DNA from 2 places in the Microbacterium proteolyticum genome. Region 1 is predicted to be linked to the other one. Evidence: predicted binding sites of a transcription regulator. Region 1 holds the regulator's gene; the other holds the start of a gene.
The links. Region 1 encodes HspR, which represses chaperone genes until heat shock. Its sites were predicted from a motif close to AAGTTGAGTCNNNNNGACTCAACTT; they were not measured.
Positions count from the first base shown of each region.

Region 2: the regulator HspR is predicted to act here: its motif matches at 12,623-12,647, upstream of P8R59_RS17615 (ATP-dependent Clp protease ATP-binding subunit).

Region 1 covers NZ_CP121274.1:854,412-869,403, reverse strand. The annotation lists gene P8R59_RS04855 (metal-dependent hydrolase family protein) at 1-103, shown strand, start outside; gene P8R59_RS04850 (SGNH/GDSL hydrolase family protein) at 128-811, opposite strand; tRNA gene P8R59_RS04845 (tRNA-Gly) at 813-886, opposite strand; gene dcd (dCTP deaminase) at 1,087-1,692, shown strand; gene P8R59_RS04835 (MarR family winged helix-turn-helix transcriptional regulator) at 1,943-2,725, opposite strand; gene P8R59_RS04830 (MarR family winged helix-turn-helix transcriptional regulator) at 2,837-3,352, shown strand; gene P8R59_RS04825 (MFS transporter) at 3,500-4,882, opposite strand; gene P8R59_RS04820 (DEAD/DEAH box helicase) at 5,021-6,772, shown strand; gene dnaK (molecular chaperone DnaK) at 7,094-8,962, shown strand; gene grpE (nucleotide exchange factor GrpE) at 8,975-9,583, shown strand; gene P8R59_RS04805 (DnaJ C-terminal domain-containing protein) at 9,592-10,584, shown strand; gene P8R59_RS04800 (heat shock protein transcriptional repressor HspR) at 10,652-11,095, shown strand; gene P8R59_RS04795 (alpha/beta fold hydrolase) at 11,288-12,124, shown strand; gene P8R59_RS04790 (helix-turn-helix domain-containing protein) at 12,269-13,315, shown strand; gene P8R59_RS04785 (TetR/AcrR family transcriptional regulator) at 13,385-13,981, opposite strand; gene P8R59_RS04780 (helix-turn-helix transcriptional regulator) at 14,124-14,992, shown strand, end outside.
Region 2 covers NZ_CP121274.1:3,499,957-3,514,948, forward strand. The annotation lists gene P8R59_RS17565 (M20/M25/M40 family metallo-hydrolase) at 1-847, opposite strand, end outside; gene P8R59_RS17570 (Gfo/Idh/MocA family protein) at 940-1,923, shown strand; gene P8R59_RS17575 (NYN domain-containing protein) at 1,966-2,829, shown strand; gene P8R59_RS17580 (hypothetical protein) at 2,952-3,578, opposite strand; gene P8R59_RS17585 (ATP-dependent DNA ligase) at 3,575-5,188, opposite strand; gene P8R59_RS17590 (RecQ family ATP-dependent DNA helicase) at 5,370-7,013, shown strand; gene P8R59_RS17595 (DoxX family protein) at 7,120-7,524, opposite strand; gene P8R59_RS17600 (DUF1349 domain-containing protein) at 7,567-8,175, opposite strand; gene P8R59_RS17605 (LLM class flavin-dependent oxidoreductase) at 8,172-8,957, opposite strand; gene P8R59_RS17610 (LLM class flavin-dependent oxidoreductase) at 8,954-9,835, opposite strand; gene P8R59_RS17615 (ATP-dependent Clp protease ATP-binding subunit) at 10,079-12,607, opposite strand; gene P8R59_RS17620 (hypothetical protein) at 12,715-13,548, opposite strand; gene P8R59_RS17625 (EI24 domain-containing protein) at 13,606-14,370, shown strand; gene P8R59_RS17630 (hypothetical protein) at 14,396-14,545, shown strand; gene P8R59_RS17635 (class I SAM-dependent methyltransferase) at 14,620-14,992, shown strand, end outside.

The DNA of each region.
Region 1 (14,992 bases):
CATATCCGCACTGGGTTCTCCCGAGAACGTGGTCGTCGTGGCCAAGGCGGGCCGGATCGTCAAGGATCTCCTCGTTTCCGAGCGCGTGCCGGTCGGGGCCTGACGGCCCGCTCGCGCCGCGGCCGTTTCAGAGGCCGAGCGCCTGGAGCTCGGCATCCATTCGCTCGGCGATCCGGGCGTAGCCGACGTCGTCGGGGTGGAGTCCGTCGCCGGCCATCCAGCTGTCGTCGTCGTCGGCGTAGTGCCCGTCGAGCCAGTGGCTCGCCCCGGGGATGTGGTCGGCGCCGATCCGCCCGGCCGCGTCGCGCACCCACCCGATGATGACGTCGACGGATGCCGGCCGGTCGGCGGTGTACCAGAACGGTTCGACCACGATGATGCGCGCGCCGGGAAGGCCCTGGCGCAGCCGGTCGAGGTCGCTGTCGATCGTCGCCCGGATTTCGGCGGCGGCGCCGTCGTAGCTGAAGTTGTCGTTGAGTCCCATGGTGACGAACACGATGTCGGGGTCGTCGCGGATGATCTGGGCGGGGATGTCATCGAGCCCCGGCCCCATGCTCGCGCGCCGGTTGACGAACCCCAGGCCGTTCTCGCTGCGGTTGATCTCGGTCCAGCCGCGCTCCGCGCAGATGATCGTCGACCAGCGCTTGTCGGACGAACTCGCGCCCGTGCCGCGGGTGTACGAGTCGCCGTAGAACGCGACGGTGGTCGCGCCGGGCTCCGTCGTGGGCTCCGGCTCCGCGGATGGTGGCGCGCACGCCGTGAGGCCGAGCGCGAGCACTGCGCCGAGGAGGATGCCGAGCACGCGATGCATGTGGAGGGGCTGACGGGAATCGAACCCGCGCTGTCTGCTTGGGAAGCAGAAGTTCTGCCATTGAACTACAGCCCCGAGCGCCGTGAGGCACTTCCGCCAGCATAACAGCGTCTTCCGTGGCATCCGGGTCGGGGTTCGGCGTCGAGGATGCCCAAGTCACGTGATCTGGTCGAGCGCACACGTCGAGGCGCGGCATTGCGGGTGGGTTCGCCCAGATCACGTGATCTGGCGAACCCCGCGCCACCCGCGCCGACCCCACGCCCTAGGCTGGGCGCGTGCTGCTCTCCGACCGCGACATCCGAGCCGAACTCGCCGACGGACGCCTGGGGCTCGACCCCTTCGATCCGGCCATGGTTCAGCCGTCGAGCGTCGACGTGCGACTCGACCGGTACTTCCGGCTGTTCGACAATCACAAGTACCCGTTCATCGACCCCGCCGAGGATCAGCCTGAGCTCACCCGCCTCATCGAGGTCGAGCCGGACGAGCCGTTCATCCTGCACCCGGGCGAGTTCGCGCTGGGATCGACGTTCGAGCGCGTCAGCCTGCCGGACGACGTCGCCGCGCGCCTCGAGGGCAAGTCGTCGCTCGGACGCCTCGGGCTGCTCACCCACTCGACCGCAGGATTCATCGACCCGGGATTCTCGGGGCACGTCACGCTCGAACTCTCCAACGTCGCGACCCTGCCGATCAAGCTCTGGCCGGGCATGAAGATCGGGCAGGTCTGCTACTTCCGCCTGACTTCCCCCGCCGAGAACCCGTACGGGTCGGGGCCCTACGGCAACCGCTACCAGGGCCAGCGCGGCCCGACGGCATCGCGCTCGGCGCTGAACTTCCACCGCACGAACGTCGGCACGACCGACGCCGGTTCCGCCGGACGCTGAACCGCACGAGAACAGCCCCGTCGAGGTCGCCTCGACGGGGCTGTTCTGTCGTGCGCTGGTGGCGCGGTGCCGCGTACGCGGCGTCGTGTGCGGGGTGCCCTGCGGCGCGGCGTGCAGCGCGTGTACGCGGTGCCGTGTGCGGCGATAAACGCGATTCCCGCGTAGAAACGCGATGTCCACGCGTTTCTCGTCGCGGAGGGCGTTTATCGGTGGTCACTCGGATGCCGCGGACTCACCGGATGCCACCGGTTCACTCGGATGCCGCGGACTCGCCGGATGCCGCGGACTCAGCGGATGCCGAACCTTCGCGGCCGCGGCTTAACCCGGCGTCGAAGCCGCGCTCGTAGGCGCGCTGCGCCGCCCGGTGGTCCCGGTCGTCGTGCCCGTGCCGTCCGTGGTGCGCGTGCCCGCCGTGGCGGGGGTCGCATCCGCGTCCGTGGTGGGGGCGGTCGTGTTCGTCGGTGCCGCGTTCGCGGGGGCCGAAGCCGTCCGCGTCGGGGCGGGAGCCACGCGCGCCGGGGCCGAAGCCGGGGCCGAAGCCGGGGCCGAAGCCCGGGCCGAAGCCGCGCCCGAACGGGCCGAAGCCGCGCATGCCGGGGCCGCGGCCGCCGCGTCCGCGAGGGCCGAACGGCGCCGCATCCGAGTCGTCGAGGCCGAGCGCCGCCGACACCGTGTCGAGGGCGGCGACGAGACGTTCGAGCTCTTCGGCGGGGACGTCGGCGAGGAGCGCCGAGCGGTCGGCATCCAGACGGTCGAGGATCTCGCGACCCTCGGTGGTCAGCGACCAGCCGTCGTCGGTGCGCTCGATCCATCCCCGCTCGGCGAGGGCGGTGACGCGCTTGCCGCCGCGGGCGAGGCGCTCGGCGATCCAGGGAGCGTCGATGCGGCCGTCGATCGCGCGCAGCACGAGCACGGTCTTGGGGTGCAGGTCGCTGTCGCGCAGTTGCGCGAACAGGCGGTGGTGCAGCGCGTGCCCGACCGTGGTGAGGCGGTGGGCGAGGCTGCGGGGGTCCAGAGGTGTGGAGGTGTTCATGGGGTGGTCCTTTCGTGTGGCGGGAGATTCGCCGGTTACATGTCATGTGACAACGGATGTACTGTGACATGTATTCCGGATGCTTGTCAAGCGACATGTAAAATCGAGCCCATGACCGCCGACCCCGCCGACGAGATCGCCGCTGCCCTCGCCAAACTCCGCGGTCGGCGGCCGCGCCCCCCGTTCGCCGGAGGCTTCGGCGGCCCCCACGCCCACGAACACCGAGGTCACGGTCCGCACCCGTTCCACGGCGGCCCGCCGTGGGCCGACCCCGGCCAGGGGCGGTTCGCCGGCGTCGCACGCCTGCGAATGCTCGACGCCCTCGTCTCGGCATCCGGTCCGTTGTCGGTCAGCGAGATCGCCGACGCGGTCGGCGTCGATCAGCCCCGCGCGTCACGCCTCGTGCAGCAGGGCGTGCAGATGCGGCTCGTCGAGCGCGAGCCCGACCCCGACGACGCCCGCCGCACGCGCGTGCGGCTCACCGCCGAGGGCGAGCGCCTCGTCTCGAGCCTCCGGGGCAGGCGGCGGGATGCCGTGCGCTCCGCGCTCGAGTCCTTCACCGACGCCGAGCGCGCCGACTTCGCCCGCCTGCTGGCGAAGTTCGCCGACGCCTGGCCGCAGGACTGAGCCCGCGGCATCCCAGACACCGGAACAGGGGATGCCGCCGGAACAGGCCGATCTCGACGGAATCGCCCTGTTCTCGGCGCATGGCCTGTTCTCGTGACGCCGAAGCCGAAGCCGAAGCCGAAGCCCAGGCCGCCCGCAGGCCGCGTGTCAGCGGATCTCGGCGCCGCGGTTCTGCACGGGGATCATCAGCGCCAGGCCCACGGCGAGGATCAGCACGATCCCCAGGATGCCGAGGCGGGTGTCGCCGGTGAGCCCGACGAACAGCGCGAACAGCCCCGGCGCGAGGAACGACACCGCGCGACCGGTCGTGGCGTAGAGGCCGAAGATCTCCCCCTCGCGACCCTCCGGCGTCGCCCGTGAGAGGTAGGTGCGGCTCGCCGACTGGACGGGTCCGACGAAGAGGCCGAGCCCGAGGCCCGCGATCCAGAACGCCGTCTGCGACGTGCCGATGAACAGGATCACGGTGCCGAGCACGATGAGTCCCGCGAGGGAGATGACGATGACGCGTTTCGGGCCGAAGCGGTCGTCGAGGCGTCCGGCGAACATCGTGCTGATGCCGGCGACCACGTTCGCGGCGACGGCGAAATACAGCACCTCGGTCGACGAGAACCCGAACACCTGCGCCGCGATGATCGCCCCGAAGGTGAACACGCCGGTGAGGCCGTCGCGGAAGATCGCGCTGGCGATGAGGAACAGCAGCACCGGACGACTGTCGCGCCAGAGCGAGCGCAGCGTCCCCCACAGCAGCACGTACGACGGGAAGAAGCCCACCCGCACCTTCCGGTTCTGCGCCGGGATCTCGGGCACGCGCACGAGCACCGGGATCGCGAACACCGCGAACCACACCGCGGATGCCAGCACCGCCAGCCGCACGTTGAGGCCGCCGTCCTTCGGCACGGCGAGCAGGCCCGCGGCATCCGGGTTCCCGAACCCCTGGATGAACAGGATCAGCAGCAGGAGGAGGAGCACGATCCCACCGACGTAACCCATGCCCCAGCCGAAGCCCGAGACGCGGCCGATGTTCTCGCGCGTGGAGACCTGCGACAGCATCGCGTAGTAGTTGACGCTCGCGAATTCGAAGAAGACGTTGCCGACCGCCAGCAGCGTCGCCCCGAGGATGAGGTACTGCGGCGTGCCCTGGACGAACACCATCGCCGCCATCGCCAGCACGATGACGCCGGTGTTGACGGCCAGCCAGAGCTTCCGCCGGCCCGAGCCGTCGCTGCGCTGACCGAGCACCGGGGCGAGGAGCGCGACCGCGATGCCCGCGATCATCAGCGCGGTGCCGACGAGGCTCGCGTTCTCGGCCAGCGCCTTCACCAGCGCGGGGTTTCGGTCGTCGTCGCCGGCGGCCGCGACGATCGCGGGGTCCACGAACAGCGAGCTCGACAGGTAGGTGCTGAAGACGAAGGTCGTGACGACCGCGTTGAACGCCGCCGAACCCCAGTCCCACAGCGCCCAGGCCAGGACGGGGCGCTTGCCGTCGGTGGAGGGGAGGGATGCCGCGGGGGCGGCGCCGGGAGTGGACATGTCGCTCACGCTAGGACCCTTCGGTGAACGCGCGGAGACGTTCGGCGCGGACGCGCCGTCGGCGGCGCGTGGGCTCAGGGTAGACCCTCGTGCGGCCTCGAACGGGGGTTTCCCGGGGTGGCGCACTACCGTGGAGTCATGGCATCCGAAAACCCCGTCCCCTCCGAAGAGGCGGACACCGCCCCCGAGCAGCTCACCTTCGCCGACCTGGGACTGGATGCCGCCGTGCTCAAGGCCCTCAAGGACGTCGGCTACGAGACCCCGTCGGCCATCCAGGCCGCCACGATCCCCGTCCTCCTGCAGGGCCGCGACGTCGTCGGCCTCGCCCAGACCGGTACCGGCAAGACCGCCGCGTTCGCCCTCCCGGTGCTGTCGCAGATGGAGACCGGGCACAAGAACCCGCAGGCCCTCGTGCTCGCCCCGACCCGCGAGCTCGCGCTGCAGGTGTGCGAGGCGTTCGAGAAGTACGCCGCGCACATCAAGGGCGTCTCGGTGCTCCCCGTCTACGGCGGCCAGGGCTACGGGCAGCAGCTGTCGGCCCTCCGCCGCGGCGTCGACATCGTCGTGGGCACGCCCGGTCGCATCATGGACCACCTCGACAAGGGCACCCTCGACCTCAGCGAGCTGAAGTACCTCGTGCTCGACGAGGCCGACGAGATGCTGAAGATGGGCTTCGCGGAGGATGTCGAGACGATCCTCGCCGACACGCCGTCCACCAAGCAGGTCGCGCTCTTCTCGGCGACGATGCCGGCGCAGATCCGCCGCATCTCGGCGCAGTACCTCAACGACCCCGAAGAGATCACGGTCAAGACCAAGACCACGACCTCGGCGAACATCACCCAGCGGTACCTCGTCGTGTCGTACCAGCAGAAGATCGATGCGCTCACCCGCATCCTCGAGGTCGAGAACTTCGAGGGCATGATCGTCTTCACCCGCACGAAGAACGAGACCGAGACGGTCGCCGAGAAGCTGCGCGCCCGCGGCTACACCGCCGCCGCCATCAACGGCGACGTCGCGCAGGTGCAGCGCGAGCGCACGGTCAACCAGCTGAAGTCGGGCAAGCTCGACATCCTCGTCGCGACCGACGTCGCAGCGCGCGGTCTCGACGTCGAGCGCATCAGTCACGTCGTCAACTACGACCTCCCGATCGACACCGAGTCGTACGTGCACCGGATCGGCCGCACGGGACGCGCCGGACGAACCGGGGATGCCATCAGCTTCGTGACCCCGCGCGAGCGTCGCATGCTCACCGCGATCGAGAAGGCCACCCGCCAGCCGCTGACGGAGATGTCGCTGCCGAGCGTCGATGACGTCAACGCCACGCGCCTCACCCGCTTCGACGACGCGATCACCACCGCGCTCGAGGACACCGCTGCGATCGCGACTTTCCGCGACGTGGTCGCCCACTACGTCGCGCACCACGACGTGCCTGAGGCCGACGTGGCCGCGGCGCTCGCCGTGGTCGCGCAGGGCGACACGCCCCTCCTGCTGGAGGAAGAAGCGCTGTCGCAGCCGCGCTTCGACCGGGATCGCGACCGCGACCGCGACCGTGCGCCCCGCGAGGGCGCGGAGCGCCGCGAACGCCGCGACAGCGACGGCCGGTTCGCCACGTACCGGATCGCCGTCGGGCGCCGACAGCGGGTCGAGCCGCGCCAGATCGTCGGGGCGCTCGCGAACGAGGGCGGCCTCCGCCGCAACGACTTTGGCGCCATCCAGATCCGCCAGGACTTCTCGCTCGTGGAGCTTCCGGCCGACCTCCCGCGCGACACCCTCAACCGGCTGACCGACACCCGCATCTCGGGCGTCCTCATCGACCTGCGCCTGGATCAGGGCGGCCGGTCCGCGAAGCGCACCGAGCGTCCGCAGCGCCGCTCGTACGATCGCGACTGAGCCCGCGGCATCCCTCCTTCGACGCCCTCGCGACCTGCCCGGTCGCGGGGGCGTCGTGGTTCGCGGCCGCTTTGGGGCGCGTTTGTGCGTTCGGGGCGTGGTTTTTCGCGCCCCAACCGCACAAACGCGCCCCAAACCCGTGGATGCCGGCTCCAGACGACCCGACCCGCCACTGGAAAAGTTGAGCCAATTCATATCAAGTCTGCTTGACGCCCCGAGTCGCCTGCGTTAGCCTTGAGTCATCGCGGCTCAACCCGCGCAGCAGACTTTACGAAACCCCGAGTCGTGGCATCCGCCCGACTCATGATCAAGGAGACACATATGCCACGTGCAGTGGGAATCGACCTCGGGACGACCAACTCCGTCGTGAGCGTGCTCGAGGGTGGCGAGCCGAAGGTCATCGCCAACGCCGAAGGCTTCCGCACGACCCCCTCGGTCGTCGCTTTCACCAAGGACGGCGAGGTGCTCGTCGGCGAGACCGCCAAGCGCCAGGCCGTCACCAACGTCGACCGCACGGTCTCGTCCGTCAAGCGCCACATGGGCACGAACTGGACGTTCGACGTCGACGGCAAGAAGTGGACGCCGCAGGAGATCTCCGCGCGCATCCTCCAGAAGCTCAAGCGCGACGCCGAGGAGTACCTGGGCGACAGCGTCGCGGATGCCGTCATCACGGTGCCCGCGTACTTCAACGACGCCGAGCGTCAGGCGACGAAGGAGGCCGGCGAGATCGCGGGCCTGAACGTCCTGCGCATCATCAACGAGCCCACCGCCGCCGCTCTCGCGTACGGCCTCGACAAGGGCAAGGAGGACGAGCTCATCCTCGTCTTCGACCTCGGTGGTGGAACGTTCGACGTGTCGCTGCTCGAGGTGGGCAAAGACGACGACTTCTCGACCATCCAGGTGCGCGCCACCGCCGGTGACAACCGCCTCGGTGGAGACGACTGGGACCAGCGCGTCGTCGACTACCTCATCAAGCAGTTCAAGGACACCACCGGTGTCGACGTCTCGGGCGACAAGATCGCCCTCCAGCGCCTCAAGGAGGCCGCGGAGCAGGCCAAGAAGGAGCTGTCGAGCTCGACCTCGACCTCCATCAACCTGCCCTACCTCTCGCTGACCGACTCGGGCCCCGTGTCGCTGTCCGAGACGCTCACCCGCGCGAAGTTCGAGGACCTCACCAAGGACCTCCTCGACCGCACCCGCAAGCCCTTCTCGGACGTCATCCGCGAGGCCGGCGTGAAGGTCGACGACATCGCGCACGTCGTGCTCGTCGGTGGCTCGACCCGCATGCCCGCGGTCGCCGAGCTGGTGAAGAAGGAGACCGGTCGCGACGCGAACAAGGGCGTCAACCCCGACGAGGTCGTGGCCGTGGGCGCAGCGCTCCAGGCCGGTGTCCTCAAGGGCGAGCGCAAGGACGTGCTGCTCATCGACGTCACCCCCCTGAGCCTCGGTATCGAGACCAAGGGCGGCATCATGACCAAGCTCATCGAGCGCAACACGGCCATCCCGACCAAGCGCAGCGAGACCTTCACCACCGCCGACGACAACCAGCCGTCGGTCGCGATCCAGGTCTTCCAGGGCGAGCGCGAGTTCACGCGCGACAACAAGCCGCTGGGCACCTTCGAGCTCACCGGCATCGCCCCGGCTCCCCGTGGCATCCCGCAGGTCGAGGTCACCTTCGACATCGACGCCAACGGCATCGTGCACGTGTCCGCGAAGGACAAGGGCACGGGCAAGGAGCAGTCGATGACCATCACGGGCGGCTCGTCGCTGCCCAAGGAGGACATCGAGCGCATGGTCCGCGAGGCCGAGGAGAACGCGGCGGAGGACAAGAAGCGCCGCGAGTCCGCCGAGACCCGCAACCAGGCCGAGACCCTGTCGTACTCGATCGAGAAGCTGATCAAGGACAACGAGGACAAGCTGCCCGAAGAGGTCAAGACCGACGTCCAGGCCGACGTCGACGCCCTCAAGACGGCGCTCGCCGGTGACGACGACGACGCGGTCAAGACCGCGTTCGACAAGCTCAACGCGAGCCAGGGCAAGCTCGGCGAGGCGATCTACGCGTCGTCGCAGGCCCAGGGTGAGCAGGCCGACCCGAACGTCGGCCAGCCCGGCAACGGTGAGACGCCGAACCCCGAGGAAGACGTCATCGACGCCGAAGTCGTCGACGACGAGACCGACGAGAAGAAGTAAGCGACAGAACTGATGGCACACAAGGACGACGAACAGCCCCAGGGCTCGGGCGCCGGTCCTGACGAGACGACGGGGCCGGAGGAGAACACCTCCGGCCCCGCGCCGTCGGGCGAGCAGACCCCGGATGCCGAGGGCCTCACGATCGAGGACATCCTCGGCGCCGAGCAGACCCCCGAGGCCGCCGCAGAGGGGGCGTCCTCCGACAAGGAGGCCTCGCTCCTGATCGACCTCAAGCGCCTGCAGGCCGAGTACGCCAACTACCGTCGGCGCACCGAGGAGCAGCGCGAGCGCGAGATCGAACGCGCGAAGGGCGAGGCCGTGAAGGGCCTCCTGCCCGTCATGGACGACCTCGACCGCGCCGAGAAGCACGGCGACCTCGTCGAGGGCACGCCCTTCGCGGCGATCGGCGACAAGGTGCGGGCCGTGGCCGAGCGACTCGGCGTGGTCTCGTACGGCACCGCCGGCGAGCCCTTCGACCCGCAGCAGCACGAGGCGATCTTCCAAGCGCCCACCCCGGGCGTGACCCAGGCCACGGTGCTCGAGGTCGTCGAGGTGGGGTACCGCCTCGGCTCCGTCGAGCTGCGACCGGCCAAGGTCGTCGTCGCCGTGCCGGTCGAGTAGGAGGACACATGGCGAGTCAGGACTGGTTCGACAAGGACTTCTACAAGGTCCTCGGTGTCGACAAGGGCGTGAGCGCTGCCGATCTGAAGAAGACGTACCGCAAGCTCGCGCGCCAGTACCACCCCGACTCGAACCCGGGTGATGCCAAGGCCGAGGCGAAGTTCAAGGAGATCAGCGAGGCCTACGCGGTGCTCAACGACCCCGAGCAGCGCGAGGAGTACGACCAGATCCGGGCCATGGGCTCGGGGGCGCGCTTCTCGGCACCCGGGGCCGGCGGGGGCGGCGGTTTCGACGACGTCTTCAGCCGGTTCGGTCAGCAGCGCGGAAGCGCGTCCGCTCCCGGCGGTGGCTTCGAGGACTTCTTCTCGATGTTCGACCAGCAGGGCGGCGGCTTCGGCTCCGGCCGGTTCGGTCAGACCACGGGCGGCTACCGCGGCTTCGGTGGACCGCAGCGCGGAGCCGACGTCACCGCCCGGACGACGCTCGACTTCGTCACCGCCGCCAAGGGCGAGACGATCACCCTGCAGGGCGAGGACGGTGTCCCGTTCAAGGTGAAGATCCCCGCGGGGGTCGCCGACGGCCAGAAGATCCGACTGCGCGGTCGCGGCCGTCCGTCTCCGGACGGCGGCGAGAACGGCGACATCGTCGTGACGGTCGCGGTCCGACCCCACCCGGTGTTCTCGCGCGAGGGGCTCAACCTGCGGCTGACGGTCCCCGTGACCTTCACCGAGGCGGCCCTCGGCGCCACGATCGAGGTGCCCACCCTCGGGGGAGAGCCCGTGCGGCTGCGTGTCGCACCGGGCACCCCCTCCGGACGCGTCTTGCGCGTCAAGGGGCGCGGCATCCATTCGTCCAAGGGCACCGGCGACCTGCTCGCCGAAGTCCAGGTGGCCGTTCCGCAGCACCTCAGCGACGAAGCCCGCGAGGCCCTCGAGCGCTTCCACGCGCTCGAACCGAAAGAGAATCCCCGCGCCGACCTGATGGCCAAGGCGCGTCAGTGACGCCGTGCTCCTGGCATCCGCCACAATCGGATGCCAGGAGCACGCGATCCACGAGAGAGGAGAGGCCGTGTCCGACAAGGAACTCGATGAGGATGCGCCGATCTTCGCGATCGCCGTGGCCGCCGAGCTGTCGAACATGCACCCGCAGACGCTGCGGCAGTACGACCGGCTCGGCCTGGTCGTGCCCGCCCGCACGCAGGGTGGATCGCGGCGGTACTCCAGCCGTCACGTGCAGCAGTTGCGCGAGGTCGCGCGCCTGTCGAGCGAGGGGATGAGTCTCCCCGCGATCGCGCGTCTCCTGGCGCTCGAGGAGCGGGTGCACGAACTCGCGCGGCGCGTCACCGACCTGGAGCGTCAGCTGATGGCCGAGCGCCAATCGCGTCCGGGCGCGCGGGTCTTCGCCGCGGGGGCCACGGGTTCGGTGGTGACGCTGCGCCACGGGGCGCGCGTGCGGCGGGCGACCGACGTGGTGCTCTGGCGCCCGGGCGGGTTGCTCGACGACGAGGACTGACGGCCGACGCGCCGGGACGCGCTGAGGGTGCGCGGCGACGCGTGACCCGCACCTCGCCGCCGGTCGGACGTTTCTCGGACGATTGTCGGATGCCGGTTCCCCCACCCCCTCCTACAGTGAGGCGTGTTCACCGGCGACGCCCCGGAACACACCCCCGGAGGGCGCTCGTCGAACATCCGAGCGGAGGCTGACATGCCATTTGTGACCACGACCGACGGTGCCGAGATCTTCTACAAGGACTGGGGCAGCACCGACGCCCAGCCCCTCGTCTTCCACCACGGATGGCCGCTGTCGTCCGACGACTGGGACGCCCAGCTGCTGTACTTCCTCGACAAGGGCTACCGCGTCATCGCCAGCGACCGCCGCGGTCACGGCCGCTCGTCGCAGATCGGCACCGGCCACGACATGGACCACTACGCCAGCGACGTCAGCGCCGTCGTCGAGCACCTCGACCTGCACAACGCCATCCACATCGGTCACTCGACCGGTGGCGGCCAGGTCGCCCGCTACGTCGCGCAGTACGGCGAGCCGCAGGGTCGCGTCGCCAAGGCCGTGCTCGTCGCCGCCGTGCCGCCGATCATGCTGCAGAGCGACACCAACCCCGAGGGCACCCCGCTGTCGGTGTTCGACGGGTTCCGCGAGGCGCTCGCCGCCAACCGTGCGGAGTTCTTCGAGGCCGTGGCATCCGGCCCCTTCTACGGCTTCAACCGTGAGGGCGTCACCGCCTCGCAGCCCGTCATCGACAACTGGTGGCGCCAGGGGATGACCGGCAGCGCGCAGGCCCACTACCTCGGCATCAAGGCGTTCTCCGAGACCGACCAGACCGAGGACCTCAAGGCCATCACGGTCCCGGTGCTCGTGCTCCAGGGCGACGATGACCAGGTCGTGCCGTACAAGGCCGCCGCGCTCCTGCAGCACGAGCTGCTGCAGAACTCGACCCTCAAGATCTACGAGGGCTACCCGCACGGCATGCTCACGACGCACGCCGACGTGATCAACCCCGACATCCTGGCGTTCATCCAGGAGTGATCGGTTCTCCGCATCCGACGGCGCGCTCCCACCCGGGGCGCGCCGTCGTCGTTCCACCGTGGGTCTCAGAGGGCCACGCGCGTCGCGGCGGGCGTCCGTACCGTGGGCCGTACCCACCCCGGACCGCACGTGAGGAGCCGCACGATGCACCCGCCGCAGATCATCGATCAGTTGTCCCACGCCCTCGGTCGACGCGTGACCCTCCGCCGCGCCGATGAGCCCGCGGATGCCGACGCCGACATCGCGTTCGGCGGTGGTGCGCTGCGCATCGGCGGAACGGCGCGTGCCGACCTCTCGCCGCGCGAGTGGGCCGTGGTCGACGCCGCGGTGCACCTCCTCGAGATGGCCTCCGGCGCGAGTCCCGCGGCGCGCCGCGACCGCGTGTTCGCGAACCTCATCGACGACGACTCGAGCGTGCGTCGGGATGCGCTGTGGGAGCTCCGTTCCCGCCGCTGGATCGACGGCCGCGCCGACGGCATCGAGCTGCTCGCCGTGGTGCTCGACCCGGCACCGGAACTGGGCATCGTCGCGTTCGGGCGCCGCCTGGCGACCGTCCTCCACGGTGCCGTGCAGTTCGTCGGCGCCCACCGAGGAGCCGCGATCTTCGTGGCATCCCGCACCCTCGACCTCGACGCCCGGAACAGGGCGGTGGATGCCGAGGCCGCCGCGCAGGGCATGACCGCCCGGGGGTTCGCGCTGGCGGCGGGGTCGCCCGACGACGGCGACGTGGATGACGCGGTTTCGCGCGCGATCCGCTCCGCGCACCTGCGCGCGACCCTCCCCGAGCAGGTGACCTCGGTGCGCGCCGAGGACCTCGGCGGCTGGGCGCTCGTGCAGACGCTGCCCCGCTCGCGCTCGCTCCTCGTGCAGGCGTGCCCGGCGGCGTTCGTCCTCGCGTCCGCGGAAGACTCGACGCAGCGCGACACCGTCGAGGCGTACCTGGATGCCGCGGGGCGCGCCTCCGTCGCCTGCCAGCGCCTGCACATCCACCGCACGACGCTGTACTACCGGCTCGAGCAGATGCCGGAGGCCGTCCGCGAGGCCCTGGCCGACGGCCTGCAGCGGAGCACGCTGCACCTGACCCTCAAGCTCCTGCGGCTGTGGGACGAGGAGCTGCGCCGCGAGGAGCCGGCCGCGGTGACGCCGGTGCCGCTGCCGCGCGAGCGCACCGCGGAGCGTCTGTTGGCGTAGAACCGACGGCCCGGGCGCCGACCCCGCCGGGCGCGGGCGAAGCTGCGGACGGGCCCGGGCACCCGGGCGTCAGGCCGGGCGTGCGACCAGCCGCGACGAACGCGCCGCGAGCTCGCGCAACCGCCGCGGCGGCACACGCAGGCGGCTGAGCTGCACGATGCCCTGGGAGGCGAGCACCGTGGTCTCGGCCGCGCGCCGTGCGTCTGCGGGCGAGAGGGCGATGTGGTGGGCGTCAGCGGTCTCGCACAGCCGTGCGGTGAGCGCGGACTCCATCTCGTCGATCGCGGCGTCCGCCACCGCGAGGACCTCGGGGAACCGGTCGCCGAGCTCGGCGATGCTGTTGAGCATGAGGCATCCACGTCGGTCCGCGTAGGAGAGGCAGTCGGAGACGACGCGGTCGAGGTACTCCGAGGCGGCGGCTTCGAGGTCGGCGCTGGGTCCCGCCGGACCGCCGGAGGCGAGCTCGACGCGAGCCGCGCAGTAGCGGCCGAAGACGCGGAGGAAGAGTCCGAGCTTGCTGCCGTAGCGCGCGTAGAGGCTGCTCGTGCCGACGCCGGATGCACGGGCGACCTCCTCGAGCGAGGTCCGGTCGTATCCGCGCGTCCAGAACAGCTCCTGCGCCGTATCGAGCAGATTCTGCTCGTCGTACTGCCGAGGCCGACCCATGAGGCAACGCTATCCCGTCGCCCCCGGGGGCTCTCAATGCACTCGTCCGGTTGCGACGTACTCCTGTCCGTTCGTGCAGCACGGGAGGAACCGCTCCCACGGAGAATTGGAGGGAGCATTCCACTACTCGCCGGAGGCTGATGTGAACGACACCGCGGGGCCGTTGGCCGCGTTCCTTCGCGACCGCCGCGAGTCGTTGACGCCCGAGCGGGTGGGGATCGCGCGGGAGCCGCGCCGACGCGTGCGGGGCCTGCGGCGCACCGAGGTGGCAGACCTCGCCGGCATCAGCAGCGACTACTACCTGCGGCTCGAGCAGGGCCGCGGTCACCAGCCATCACGGCAGGTGCTCTCGGCGCTCGGCCGTGCGCTGCTCCTCGACGGCCCCGGCGAGGAGTATCTCCACCGCATCGCCGATCTTTCCGGCGACGGCCCACCGTCGGCCGAGGAGGACGACCTCCCGGAGGGCGTGGCGATGCTCGTCGACCTGTACGCCGACACCCCCGCCTACGCCCTCAACGGCACCCTCGACGTCGTCGCCGTGAACGCCCCGGGGCGGTTGCTCGCACCCGACCAGCTGCGCATCGGTTCCAACCTCCTGGTCTCGGTGTTCGAGCATTTCCCCGACCCGCACTCCGAGCCGGACTGGCGTCGGACGGCCGAGACGCTCGCCGCCGCGCTGCGGTACTACGCCGACCCCCGGAGCCCGCGCCTGCGGGAGCTCGTGGCGGGGCTGTCGGCGAGCGACCCGCGCTTCGCGGCGATCTGGAGCCGGTGCGAGATCCGCCCGCACCGCAGCTCACGGCCGATGGTGCACATCGAGCCGCACGGCTGGGTGCGCCTCCACAGCGAGACCCTCGCCGTCCCCGGCACCTCCGGCTACACCGTCACGGTCTTCTTCGCAGAACCGCGCACCCCGGGCGTCGCCGCTCTTCGCGATCTCGTCGCCCGCGCGCGGGCGGAGGACGAGGGGGATGCCGAGTACGTGGCATCCCCGTCCCTCGCGTCCGGGGT
Region 2 (14,992 bases), 1.2 Mb from region 1:
CGGGGCCGAGCAGGGCGAACGCCGCGGTCAGCACCGGCGCGGTCACCGCCGTGCGACGGAACACCGTGCGCACCGGTTCCGGCGCGTGGGCCGCGGCGCTGGCGAGCATCGCGCGCACCGGCGGGACGAGCCGGCGCGGGAACGGGCGCCGACGGACCCGGTCGATCGCGCGCGCCAGGCGGGCCGTGGCGGGGAACGAGGGCGGCGTCGACGCGTGCCCGCCCGCCTCGCGGGTGATCAGCTCGAAGGTTGCGCTGCCGCGCTCCGCGACGCCGATCATCGCGGTCGGCGCGCCGACGCCCGGCAGCGCCCCCTCCACGACGGCTCCGCCTTCGTCGAGCACCAGCGCCGGCCGGACGCCGCGTTCGGCGAGCAGCGCCGCGATCGCCCGGGCGCCCTCGCCCAGGGTCTCCTCGTCGTGCCCGAACGCCAGCCAGACGTCGGCGCGCGGCACCACCCCCTCCGCCAGGGCCCGCTCGACCGCCTCCAGGATCGCCACCAGGGCGCCCTTGTCGTCGATCGCGCCGCGGGCGTAGAGCGTGGCATCCTCCCCCTCCCCCTCGACGACGGCACCGAAGGGGTCGCGCGTCCAGGGCTGGCCGGCCGTGTCGACGACGTCCTGGTGCGCCAGGAGCAGCAGCGGGTCGAGGCTCGACGCGCCGCGCCACCGGTAGAGCAGCGCGTGGCCCGCCACGATCTCCCGCTCCAGGTGCGCGTGGACGAGCGGATACAGACGCTCGAGCGCGGCGTGGAACTCGTCGAACCGCGCGGTGTCCGTCCGCGTCGGGTCGACGTACGACACGGTCGGGATGGCCAACAGCTCGCGGAAGCGCTCGACGGGCGTCATGACGCGAGCCTACGCGGACGGCATCCGTCCCTCGCGGTTCGCGCGGCGTCCGTCGTCGACCGCCACCCCTCGGGCGCCGATACGGTGGTCCCATGACCGGACTGCACTGGGGCATCCTCGCAACGGGCGGCATCGCGCACGCCTTCACCTCCGACCTCCGCACCGCGGGTCTCGACGTCGCCGCGGTCGGTTCCCGATCGATCGACAGCGCGCGGGCGTTCGCCGAGCAGTACGGCATCCCGCACGCGCACGGCTCGTACGAGGAACTCGTCGCCGATCCCGACGTCGACATCGTCTACATCGCCACTCCGCACCCCGCCCACGTCGAGAATGCGCTGCTCGCCCTCGATCACGGCAAGCACGTCCTGGTCGAGAAGCCGTTCACGCTCAACGAGGCGGAGGCCGGCCGCATCCGCGATCGCGCCGCCGAGAAGGGCCTCCTCGCGATGGAGGCGATGTGGACGCGGTATCTGCCCCACATGGTCCGCATCCGCGAGATCCTCGCCGCCGGAACGCTGGGCGAGGTCCGCGTGGTCTCGGCCGACCACACCCAGAAGATCTCCACCGACCCGCAGCACCGGCTCAACGCCCTCGAGCTCGGCGGCGGCGCCCTCCTCGATCTCGGCATCTACCCGGTCTCGTTCGCGGTGGACGTGCTGGGCCTCCCCGAGCGCGCCACCGCCTTCGCCCGGATCTCGGATGCCGGCAGCGACGCCGAGGTCGCCACGGTGTTCGTGCATCCCGGCGGCGCCGTCTCGACCACGGTGTCGTCGTCGCGCGGCGCGGGCGCGAACGTGGCGCAGATCGTCGGCACGGAGGCCCGGATCGAGATCGACCGCGTCTGGTACACGCCCACGACGTTCCGCGTCGTCGGCCCCGACGGCACGGTCATCGAGGAGTTCGACGGCGGCGTCGACGGTCGCGGCATGCAGTTCCAGGCGCTCGCCGCCGAGCGTCTCGTCGCCGAGGGAGCGACCTCGAGCGATGTCCAGCCGATCGACGAGACGGTCGCGATCATGGGTGTGCTCGACGAGGTCCGCCGACAGATCGGTGTGGTCTACCCCGGCGGACGCTGAGCGGGCTACCCGTCGCCCCGCCTCGCGGGAGAGACTGGACGCATGCCGGATCCTCAGAACGCCCGTGTCGCCGTCTACCTCGATTTCGACAACATCGTCATGTCCTGGTACGACCGCGTCCACGGGCGCAACGCGTACTCGCGCGATCGGCAGAAGATCGCCGAGAACCCGATCGAGCCCGAGATCGCCGAGCGGCTGACGAAGGCGACCATCGACGTCGGAGCGATCATCGATTACGCCGCGTCTTTCGGCACGCTCGTGCTGACCCGCGCGTACGCCGACTGGTCGGCCCCGGTGAACGCCGAATACCGCTCGCAGCTGGTCGCCCGCGCGGTCGACCTCGTGCAGTTGTTTCCCGCAGCGGCATACGCCAAGAACGGCGCCGACATCCGACTCGCGGTGGATGCCGTTGAAGACATGTTCCGCCTCCCCGACCTGTCGCACGTGGTCATCGTCGCCGGCGACAGCGACTACGTCCCCCTCGCGCAGCGGTGCAAGCGGCTCGGACGTTACGTCGTGGGTGTGGGGGTCGCGGGCTCGACGGCGAAGTCGCTCGCCTCCGCGTGCGACCGGTTCGACAACTACGACGGGCTGCCCGGCATCCCGAAGCTGGCAGACACCAAGAAGGATGCCGCCCCCTCGCGGCCCCGCGCACGCAAGCGGTCGCAGGACCCGGCGGTCAACCTGCTCGAGCGCGCGATGCAGCTCGAGGGCGAACGCGCGGACGGCGAGTGGCTGCACGCCTCGGCGGTCAAGGACCTCATGAAGCGTCTCGACCCGTCGTTCAGCGAGAAGGCCCTGGGGTTCCGCAGCTTCTCGGATTTCCTGAAGGCTCAGACCGACCAGGTCGAAGTCGACGAGGATTCCAACATCGTGCAGGTGCGCGCGGTCACCCGCGCGGCCTGACGGGGCGCGCGGCACATCACTGCCCCCGGGCACGAGGTGCCGGGGTCCCCGCGCGGCCCGAGGTCGCGCGCGGCGAGCCCGAGCGGCGAGCTCCCGCGGCGAGCCCCCAGCCGCGGCGACGGTCAGCGGCGCTCCGCGCCCGGTGCCACGTGCGCGAGGACGCTCGCCCACACGGCCGACAGGGTGATGTGGCCGTTGATGGTGTCGAGCTCATCGGCGTCGATCACTTCGACCCGCGCCGACGGGATCCGCCGCGAGTACCACTCGGCATCGTGCAGACCTGCCGGACCTTCCCCGCCGACCACCACGAGCGTGTCGGCCACCACGTCGTCGAGCAGAGGCGTATGCAGGTCACGACTCAGAGGATCGGTCGGACTCTCCACTCCGACGATCGCGAGCCGGTCGACGACGGCACCCATCGCCGCGGCGAGGTGCAGTGCGATCGGGCCGGCCGACCGTTCGCCGACGAGCCCGACCGCCGTCCCGGGGATCTCGCGCTCGAGCAGCCCCCGCAGGGCGTCGAGAGTGAGCCCGGCCGGCGTCTGACCGCCGAACGCGGGCGGATCCTCCAGTTCGGGGGCGTCCAGACCCACGGCGACGATGCGCACATCGAAACCCGACGTCACGCGCACATCGGGGTCGATGGTCGACACGTCACCGGTGCGCAGCACCACGACCGCCCGGGGTGCTCCGGGGGTTCCGAAGCTGCGGTACTCGAGCTCTCCGTCCAACCACGGCACACGGCTCATCGGGTCGTCCCTTCCTCGGGTTCGCCGTCGGTCTCGGCTCCGAGCCCGGACGGGGTGTCTTCCGGATCCGACGCGGGCGAGCCGGTCGCGCCCGGGAGGAGCGATCGGAGCGTATCGATCGTGTCGGCCTCCGCCACCGGCTTGTCGGGGCGGTAGCCCTTGACGCGGGCGAAGCGCAGGGCGACCCCGCCGGGATATCGGGTCGACCGCTGCACGCCGTCGATCGCGATCTCGACCACCGTGTCGGGAGTCACCCGGATGCCACCGGGCACCACCCCGATCTCGCGCTCGGAGAAGTGCGCGGTCTGCCAGCCCAGCAGTTCGTCGGTGAGTCCCTTGAAGGTCTTGCCGACCATCACGAAGCCACCGGGGTCGCCGAACACTCCGCGGGGGTCGAGCGCTCCGAGGTGCAGGTTCGAGAGCCAGCCCGAGCGGCGCCCCGACCCGCGCTCGACGCCGAGCACGACGAGGTCGAAGGTGTGCACGGGCTTGACCTTCAGCCAGCTCTTGCCCCGGCGCCCCGCCGTATACGGCGCGTCGACGCCCTTGACCATAACGCCCTCGTGACCCGCCCGCAGCGCCGCCCGGGAGAAGGCGTCGGCGGCATCCGGATCATCGGTGACGATCGAGGGGATCCGCAGGTCGGGGGCGATCCGTTCGAGCTCGGCTCGTCGCTCCGACAGCGGCTCGTCGATCAGATCGCGACCGTCGAGGTGGAGGAGGTCGAAGAACCACGGCCGGAGCGCGATCTCGCGGGCGGTCTCTGCCCCGAATCGCGCCATCGTGTCTTGGAACGGCCGTGGCGCGCCGTCGTCGTCAAGCGACAGCGTCTCGCCGTCGAGGATGACGTCGGTCACGGGGAGAGCCCGCACGACCTCGACGATCTCGGGCACCCGGTGCGTGACGTCGGCCAGGGTCCGCGTGAACACCCGCACGTCGTCGCCGTGACGATGCACCTGCACCCGCGCTCCGTCGAGCTTGTACTCGACCGAGGCGAGACCGGCGACCGCCAGCGCCTCCTGCACCGACGTCGCCGTGGAGGCGAGCATCGGCTGCACGCCTCGACCCACGACGAGTCCCACGGATGCCAGCTCCTCCGCCGATCCGGTGAGCGCCACCTCCGCCGTCGCGCCGAGGTCGCCCGACAGCATCGCGGCGCGGCGGACGACCGCGCCGTCGCGGTCGGACGCCCGGGCCACCGCGTCGAGGAGCACGCCCTCGAGCGCGCCCGTCCGCAGTTCGCCGGTCATGACGCGCACCAGGAGATCCCACTCGTCGGGGGTCGCCCGGCGCGACAGGTCGTCGAGGACCGTGATGCGCGCCGCCGCGGAACCGCTGCCGGAGATCGCGGCCAGCCGCGAGAACGCCGCGTCGACGTCGGCGACGGTGAGCTCGGAGGTCTCCGCGTGGTCGCCGTCCCGCGCGACCAGCGTGCGCCAGCCGATGCCGAGACGGCCCTGTCGTGGTGCCGCGGTCAGCAATCCGATCGCGGGCAGGATCTCGTCCGGCGCCAGCCCGCGGAGCAGGTCGGCGAGGGCGTCGACCTTGACGAGCCGCGAGCGGGTGGCGGCCACGGTCGTCAGCGCGGCCTGCAGTTCACCAAGGAGCATGGGGGCATCCTGGCATCCCCCTCCGACATTCCCGGTCGGCTTGCGCGCAACGCGTCCGGCTGCCACCGAGGCGATCACGGCGACCCCTCCCCGCGGATCACACCCCGCGTCGCTCCGCAACCCCCACGAAGGCGACGGAGCGGTGGCGTGTGCTGGTCTCCTCCCCCAGGAACGAGGTCCCGTGAACGCTCCCGCCACCGCCGAACAGTCCGCCCGCACCGCCCGCGAGGCCTTCGGGTGGGACGCGCTGCTGCCGGGACAGGCCGAGGCGATCGACGCCGTCGTCGGCGGTCGCGACACCCTCGTCGTCTTCCCCACCGGCGCGGGGAAATCCGCGGTCTACCAGATCGCAGGATGCGAACTCGGCGGCGTCACGGTCGTCATCTCCCCGTTGCTCGCCCTCCAACGCGACCAGATCGCGTCGATCGACGCGGCGCCCGACGCCCCCGCCGCCGTCGCGCTGAATTCGCGCACGGGAGCGCGCGGACGGGGAGCGGCCTGGGCCGCGATCGAGAGCGGCGAGCCGGTGTACGCGTTCCTCGCCCCGGAGCAGCTCGCCAACCCCGACGTCTTCGACCGTCTGAAACGCGCCGACGTGCGCCTGGTCGTCGTCGACGAAGCGCATTGCGTGTCGGCCTGGGGGTTCGACTTCCGCCCCGAGTACGCCCGCATCGGAGACGCCGTCGAGGCCCTCGGCCACCCTCCCGTCCTGGCGCTGACGGCGACGGCATCCGGTCCGGTCCGGGACGACATCGTCGCGAGCCTGGGCATGCGCGACCCGCATCTCGAGGTGCGCGGCATGGACCGTCCGGAGATCCACCTGTCGGTTCGTCGGCACGAGCACGACGCCGACAAGCGTCGTGCGGTTCTCGACGAGGTCATGGATGCCGAGGGCGCCACGCTCCTCTACGTCGCGACCCGCAAAGAGACCGACGCCTACGCCGACGAACTGGTTTCCCGCGGGCGCCGCGCCGCGCCGTACCACGGGGGGATGGCGCAGAAGCGGCGCGACGAGGTGCATGCGGCCTGGAGCGCGGGCGAGCTGGACGTCGTCGTGGCGACGTCCGCGTTCGGGATGGGCGTCGACAAGGCCGACGTCCGGTGCGTCGTGCACGCTGATGTCACCGAGTCGCTCGACTCCTACGCCCAGGAGATCGGTCGCGCCGCTCGGGACGGACAGCCGGCGCGCGCCGTGCTGCACTACCGCGCCGAAGACTTCTCGTTGCGGTCGTTCTTCGCGGGGGGACACAGCCGCCGCTCCGACATCGCCGGGGTGTGGGACGTGCTCCGTCGAAGCGAGATCCCTCTGCGGGCGAAGGACGTCGCTGAGCAGAGCGGTCGCTCGACCCGTGCGATCGGCCGCGTCCTCACGCAGCTCGTCGCGAGCGGACTGGCGGAGTCCGGTCCCGACGGGATCTCCCCGACCTCCACCGTCTCCGCGGGGGACGCCGTGGCCGCCGTGCGGGAACGCGACGCGTCCGAGGAACGCATCCGCGCCTCGCGCATCGAGATCATGCGCGGGTACGCGGAGACCGTCCGCTGCCGCCGGCGTGCCCTGCTCGAGTACTTCGGCGTCGAGGCGGCCGAGCACTGCCGCACATGCGATCGGTGCGACGTCGTCGACGCCGCGCCCGTCGCCTCCGCGAACGCCGAGCCGGACGAGCTCCGGGTCGACTCCACCGTCGACCACCACGAGTGGGGAACGGGCACGGTGATGGCCGTCGAGGCCGACCGCCTCACGGTGTTCTTCCCCGACCACGGCTACAAGGTGCTCGCCCGGGCCGCCTTCGACCGCGGCATCCTGGAGCTCGGCGACGCCGCGTAGCGTTCCGCGGCGCCGTCTGCGGCGGTTTGGGGCGTATTTCGCGCATTGGGGCGCGGAATACTCCGCCCCGAAGCGCGAATCACGCCCCAAAACCAGGACGAGAGGGTCACTCGCGCGTCGACCACCACGCCCACGCGATAAGCGGCACCTGCAGGAACAGCCGCACGAACCGCGCCCGGTCGGTGCTCAACCCCGGCGCCGACCGTCCGGTGCGCCACTGGTGCACGTTGCCGGGGAACACGGCGACGAAGAACGCCGCGACCGCGGCACCGATGCGCCCACGTTCCCGGGGCAGCGCGACGAGCCCGACGCCGAGCAGCACCTCGGCCGCCCCGGATGCCACCACGATCGCGTCCTTGTCGGTGTGCAGCACCCGCGTCGCCCAGTCCGGGACGACGATGCGGTATCCGCGACGCCCCCAGGTCACGTGGCTGACTCCCGCGGCGATGAGCAGGGCGGCCAGCGCACCGCGCGCGACGGAACGGACGGGGGCACCTCGACGTCGTGGCATCCGGTCAGTCTGCCACCGGCGCGGTGCGGCGTGCGGTCGGGCTCACGTGAGATCTCGAAGGTCGGTCAGCGATCGACGCGCGAAGTCGATGCCGTCGAACACCGCCGTCGCGTCGTCCCCCATCGGCGCCTGGGCGAGAAATCCCAGCGAGATGCTCGACGGGTCGGCGTCCAGGCGGAACAGTCGGACGAAGTGCCACGCCGCTCCGTCGACCGAGAAGTGGAACGCGTAGGCGGCGCCCACGCGAGCGATCCGGAGGAACACGGCATCCCCGGGGATGAGGGGCCCGTTCGCATCGTCGGAGAAGCCGTTGGTCACGACACTGACGACCATCGGCTCCCCCTGTGGGGAGTTCTCGTTGCAGAGCTTCGCCCAACGATCGACACCAGACCACAGCGCGAGCGCTCCCGCATCGAACGTCGAGCGCGCGCCGAGGACGCGCACCCGCGCGGAGAGGACGAAGTCCCCCTCCGGAGCGGGGAAGGCGAGCGCCGTCGCGGCGTGTTGCCACGGACCTCCCGTGGAGTCATTGGTCCAGTCGACGCCGCGAGCCGCCCGCAGCGTGAGGGCGCCGGACGCGTCGTCGACGGACGCCTCACCGTCGGCACCCGTCCAGTGCAGCGACGGGAGACCGGGCAGCGAGGGGATCATGCGCTCACGCTCGCACTCGCCTGCGTCGGCCCCGTGCGCCGCACGAAGTCGATGTAGGCCTCGACGGTGTCGTCGGGGACGATCGCCCGCAGCACCACCTCGTCGACCGCGGCGGTGTACGCCTCGAGTGCTCCCGCGAGCTCGCTGGCGTCGCGGATCGTCGTGTCGGCGGCATCCACCCCCATCCGGGCGAAATTCGCGGCGTAGTTCGGGAACGACGCGTACCGCGCGGTCTCGGCGTCGAGCCTGGCTCGCGCAGCGTCGACGATCGCCGTGCGCACGTACACCGCGACATACGCGTCGGGCCCGAGCGCCTCGGCCTGGGCTGCGGCCTCGGTGGGCGGCACCCAGTTCAGCAGCACGCCCTCAGCCTCGTCGGCACCGAGACGGCGCATCTTGGGTCCGAGTGCGCCGACGAGAACCCGCGGGATCCCCGCTCCGTGTAGCACCGCGATCGCCTCGCGCACGCGGGCGAGGGCGCCCTCCTTCGCCATGCCCGAGCCGATGCCGAGGGTCAGCCGGTCCCGCGGGAGCGCGAGGGATGCCACCTCCGCGGCGATCTCGGTGGCGGATCGACGGTCCACGGGCACGACGCCCGTGGCCAGGCGGAGCGTCTTCGTGACGCGGGCGGCCGCGGCGAGCGCCGCGAGTGCATCGCCGTCGGGGGTGTCGTTGATCCAGAGGGTGTGGAACCCCGCGGCCTCGACGGCGGGCGCGATCCCGGCGACGGCGTCGGGTCCGAGCGAGCCGGCGAGACCGATCGAGACGACACCGCGGCTCACGAGACGCCCCCCGCGGCGGGCACCTCGACGGCGACCTGTCCGACGGCCGAGAAGAACACGTGCAGATCGACGTCGTCGGTCGGCAGCAGGACGACGTCGTCGACACCGGCGGCCTGGAAGCGCGCGACGCCCTCGGCGACGTCGCCGACGGATCCCGCGAGTGCCCGGTCGGCGGCATCCGGTCGGTCTTTCAGCACGGCGCCGACGCGCTCGGCCGCACCCGGCCCGAACGCGGTGAGGACGTAGGCCACGATGTCGGGACTGCCGTCGCGCCCCGCCTCGGCCCACCCGGCGCGGACCGTGCGGACGGCCTCGGCGATCTCATCGACCGTGTGCCGGCTGTCGAGGATGACGCCGTCGGCCACCGCCCCGGCGAGGTGCAGCGTCTTGGGCCCCTCTGCCGCGGCGTACACCCGGGGCGCGACCACCGGCGGCCAGTCGAGCGCCACGTCGCGCAGCCGCACGTACCGGCCTTCGGCGCTGACGGTGTCGCCGGCCAGGAGCCCACGGAGGGCCGGCAGCTGCTCCTGCATGAGGGTCAGCGGCGAGGCGGCCTTCGCCCCGACCTGCCGCATCCAGTCCTGCACGCCGTGGCCGAAGCCGGGCAGAAGTCGTCCGGGGAACATGCGCTCGATCGTGGCGACCTCCATCGCGGACGCCGCCACGTTGCGGAGCGGGAACGGCGCGATGCCCACGCCCACGCGCAGGTGGTCGGTGGCGGCGAGCGCGGCGGTCGCGGCGGCCCACGCCGACGAGCGGAAGCAGTCCTCCCACAGCCACAGCTCGGGCACCCCCTCGCCCTCGGCGACCCGCGCGGCCTCGCGCAGTTCCTCGGGCGGGTGCGGGTAGGGGCTGAAGATCGTGCCGATACGACTCATGCCCCTACTCTGCCGTGCCCCACCGACATCTGGCAGGGGCGCGGCAACGCGGGCGCTCAGGGCACCCGTCCCGGCGCGTGCCGAACTCCGGAGAAACTCGGCGCCGCAGCTTCCACGCCGCGGCCAGGGGCCGAAAGTGCCACGAAACTCCGGAGTCCGGCACGCATCCGGCACGCACCAAGGCCGACCCCGGCACGACGAGGGCCCCCGGAACCCGAGAGTTCCGAGGGCCCGACGCCGGCCTTACGCGGCGAGCGCCTCCACGGCGGCCCGCACGACGAAGCCGGATGCCGTGGCATCCACGGACACCGCTCCCCCGTCGGCCAGGTCACCGGCGACGAACAGGTCGGCGATGCGGTCGTCGATCTCACGCTGGATGACCCGGCGGAGCGGCCGCGCGCCGTACTCGGGCTCGTACCCGACGTCGGCGAGCCGGTCGACGGCGGCATCCGTCACCTCGATGGTGACTTCGCGCGATGCGAGCCGCTTCGACGTGCGCTCCAGCAGCAGGCGGACGATGTCGCGCAGCTGCGCCTTCTCGAGCTTGCGGAACATCACGATGTCGTCGATGCGGTTGAGGAACTCGGGCCGCATCGCCTCGCGGAGCTTGCCCATGACCCGGTCGCGCAGGTCGTCGTCGGCGAAGTCGCGTCCGGCGGTGGTGAATCCGATGGCTCCCGAACGGGATGCCAGGTACTCGCTGCCGAGGTTTGACGTCATCACGATGACGGTGTTGCGGAAGTCGACCGTGCGCCCCTGGCCGTCGGTCAGGCGCCCGTCGTCGAGCACCTGCAGCAGCAGCGTGAAGACGTCGGGGTGGGCCTTCTCGATCTCGTCGAACAGCACGACGGAGTACGGGTTCCGGCGTACGCGCTCGGTGAGCTGCCCGGCCTCGTCGTAGCCGACGTATCCCGGAGGGGCACCGATGAGCCGCGACACGGTGTGCCGTTCGCCGAACTCGCTCATGTCGAAGCGGATGACCGAGGCGTCGTCGTCGAACAGCGAGCCGGCCAGGGCCTTCGCCAGTTCGGTCTTGCCGACACCCGTGGGTCCGAGGAACAGGAAAGATCCGACCGGTCGGTTCTCGTCGCCCATCCCGGTGCGGTTCCGGCGCACGGCCTTGGCGACCGCCGTGACCGCGGCATCCTGGCCGATCACTCGGGCGTGCAGCTCGGTCTCGAGCTCGGCGAGACGTCCGCGCTCACCCGCGGTCAGGCGCGAGACCGGGATGCCGGTCGACCGGCTGATCACCGCGGCGATTTCGGGCTCGTCGACCACCGCGTCGGGGCGCGGGGCGGACGTCGCGGACGCCAACCGCTCCTGCACCGCGGCGATCTCGTCGCGGATGCGCGAGGCCTCCTCGTAGTGCTCGGCCGAGACGGCGGCGTTCTTGTCGGCCTCGAGGGTCGCCAGACGCTCCACCAGCGCGGTGGTGTCGACGGTGACGCCGAGGCGCAGGCGCAGCCGCGCCCCTGCCTGGTCGATGAGGTCGATGGCCTTGTCGGGCAGCACGCGATCGGGCAGGTAGCGGTCGCCGAGCTCCACCGCGGCGCGGAGGGCAGCGTCCGTGTAGGTCACGGCGTGGTGCTCCTCGTACGCGGAGCGCAGACCCCGCAGGATCTCGACGGCATCCGTGATCGACGGCTCGCCGACGCGCACGGGCTGCAGGCGCCGTTCGAGGGCGGGGTCCTTCTCGATCGTGCGGTACTCCTTGAGCGTCGTCGCCCCGATCAGGTGCAGCTCGCCCCGGGCGAGGCGCGGCTTCAGGATGCTCCCGGCATCCATCGCCCCTTCGCCCCCGGCGCCGGCGCCCACGATCGTGTGGACCTCGTCGATGAAGACGACGAGAGCGCCGGACTGCGCGGCGATCTCGTCCATCGTCTGCGTCAGACGCTCTTCGAAGTCGCCGCGGTAGCGGGCGCCGGCGAGCATCGCGGCCAGGTCGATCGACACCACGCGCGTCTCGCGGAGCTGCTCGGGCACCTCTCCGGCGACGATCGCGCGGGCGAGACCCTCGACGACGGCGGTCTTTCCGACGCCGGCCTCACCGATCAGCACGGGGTTGTTCTTCGTGCGGCGGCTGAGGATCTCGATGGTCTGCTCGATCTCGTCGGCGCGTCCGATCACGGGGTCGAGGCGGCCGGCCGCGGCGAGCGCGGTGAGGTCGGTGCCGAAGCGGTCGAGGTTCGGGGTCGTGGATGCCGTCTCCTCCGGCGCCGCGGTCTGCTCGCCGCCGACGACGGTCTCGCGCACGCCCTGGGTCAGGGCCTCGGCGGTGACGCCGGCCTGCGCGAGGATCTGCCCGGCGGGGGCGTCCTGCGCCAGCACCAGCGCGAAGAAGAGGTGGTCGGGGTCGACGTACGTGGATCCCGCGGCCCGGGCCACCTGGAAGGCGTGGAACAGCGCGCGCTGGACCGATCCCGCCACGACGGCGCCGTCGACGTCGGCGGCGGGACCGGCGGCCGGCAGGCGGCTCTCGGCGGCGCGGGCGATCGCGGCGGGGTCGGCACCGAGTCGGGCGACGGCTTCGCGCGCGGGCGACTGCCCGACGAGCACGTGCAGGACGTGCAGAGCGTCGAGCTCGTGCTGACCGCGGGCGAGCGCGTAGCGACCGGCGTCCTGGAGCGCCTCTTGCGTGCGGGCGCTCAGGAACCGGCTGAGGTCGATCGAACGCTCGGCGCGCGCCCGCTCACCGGCGAGGTAGCGCGCGAGGAACTCGTCGAACGACTGGGCACCGTTGTCCCCGGCGCCGGGGGTGACATCTTCGGGCAATTCCGTCTCCTGTGATACGTGAGTGGAGTCGACTCAAGTTTGCGACTTGAGTGGCTGCGTATCAAGTTCAACGGACGGGCTCCGAGGATATTCCCGGCTCCTGCCCCTCACGCGCGAAGCCGCGGATCGGGCTCGTTCCACAGCTCCGCCGTCTGCAGCAGCCAGAAGACCGCGAACAGCACGAGCGCCAGCGACTCCCCCAGGAACACCCACGGCACGGGACGCGTGACGTCCCCTCCCGCGATGGCGAGCACGAGCGCCGCGGCGAGCCCGGCGAGGGCGATCAGGATGCCGAGTGCCACCGCCGCGTACGCGGGACGGAAGCGCTCCGGCGCGCGTTGCGGTCGCCACGCCGCGATCGCGGCCACCGCGCCGATGAGGAGGAAGAAGCCCACCGCGGCGGTGTTGTGCGCGAAGAGGAGGAACGCTCCGGGTGCGACGAGCGCGCACGTCCCGAGCCCCAGGACCACGACCCCCACCGCCGCCGCGGTGAGGGCGGCCCCGCGCGACATCGTCCCCTGCACGATCGACAGCACGACCCCCGCGACCACCCCGACGAGCACCACGGATGCCACGCTCACGCCGTTGTTGAGCATGGCGGGGAGGACCGCGGGCGGGACGCACCGCACGGCCTCCCCACACGCCTCGGCCTCGACGGTCGTGGGGACGACCGCAATCACGAGCGCCAGGACCGCGGCGACGTCGAGCAGCCCCTGTTCGACGCTGTGCCCCGAGAGCGCGACGAACGCCGCCGCCACCACGAAGAGCCCCGCCACGAACATCGGTCCCGCCGGGGTGTAGTACGCCGCGCTGAGCGACGGCAACGACCCGCCCGTGATCTGCTCCACCGCGACCGCGACGGCCAGCAGCAGCGTCGCCGCGAGGATCGTCAGGCGCACGTACCGGTAGGTGCGCTGAGTCGAAGTGGTGCGGATGCGCATGCGCACATCTTGACAGCGGCCCCCGACGTTCCCCGGCACCTCTGCGAGAATGCCCGGATGCGCGAGTTCCTCCAGGGCGCCCGGATGCTCCTCCGCGGCCTCGGCCAGTGGCGCCGCTCCCCCGGTGCGATGGCGCTCGGCCTCATCCCCGGCTTCCTCGTCGGCCTCGTCTTCGGCGCGGCGCTCGTCGGCTGGGGCATCCTCCTCGGCGAGGTCGTGGACGACTGGACCCCCTTCGCGAACACCTGGGATCCGCTGTGGGCCACCGTCCTGCGCACCGCGATCGCCGTCGCCTCCTTCGGGGCGGCCGCGTTCCTCGCGATCGTGTCGTTCACCGCCGTCACCCTCGCGGTCGGCGAACCCTTCTACGACCGCATCTGGCGCGCCACCGAGCTCACCGCCACCGGCAAGGTCCCGGATGCCGACTACGGCTTCTGGCGCGCCGCCGGAGACGCGGTGCGCCTCATCGTGCGCGGCGCGTTCGCGGCGCTCGCCGCATGGCTCCTCGGCCTCATCCCCTTCGTCGGCGGGGTCCTCGGGTTCGTCGTCGGCGTGCTGCTCACCGGCTGGCTCCTCGCCGACGAGCTGACTTCCCGCGCCCTTTCCGCCCGGGGGCTGGATCGCCGGGCACGCCGGGCGGTGCTGCGCGAGAACCGCGCGCGGGCCCTCGGCTTCGGTGTCGCGACGCAGCTGTGCTTCCTCGTCCCGCTGGGCGCGGTCGCGGTGATGCCGGCCGCGGTGGCCGGGAGCACGCTCTGGACGCACGCGGCTCTCCGCGAGACGCCGACCCCGGCGCACCGGACGCCCGACGCGGCACGATAGCCTGGAGCGACCGAAGGGATCCCCTATGTTCATCGTCTCGCTCATCCTGTTCGTCGGCGGCATGCTGCTGTTCGGTCTGTCGTTCTCGACCGCCGTCCCCGCGCTGGTCTTCGCCCTCGGCATCCTGCTGGTCGCCGCGTCGCTGGCGCTGCCCTTCCACTTCGGCACCCGGTAATCGCCGCCCACGACGCCTCGGCGCCCTTCTCTCTCGACGACCTGCGCCGCTGGCCCGACCTCGAGGGTCCCGATCTGGTGGCGGTGGATGCCGCCGACCGCCTGATCCTCGACGAATCCGCCGCCGCGCGGGCGGACATCCCCGACGGCGGACTCGTCGTCATCGACGATGCGTACGGCGCCCTCACCCTCGGCGCAGCCGCGCCCGGGGCGCGTGGCATCCGCGTTCATCAGGACGCCCTGACCGGTGAGCAGGCGCTGTCCGCCAACGCCGACCGCGCCGGGCTCGACGGAACCTTCACGCACCACGACCTGGATGCCGAGCTCGTCCGCGACGCGCGCGTCGTCCTGCTCCGTCTCCCCCGCGCCCTGCGCGCGCTCCACGACATCGCCGGGCTCATCGCCGCGTACGCGCACCCCGACGTCGTGGTGTTCGCCGGCGGGCGGC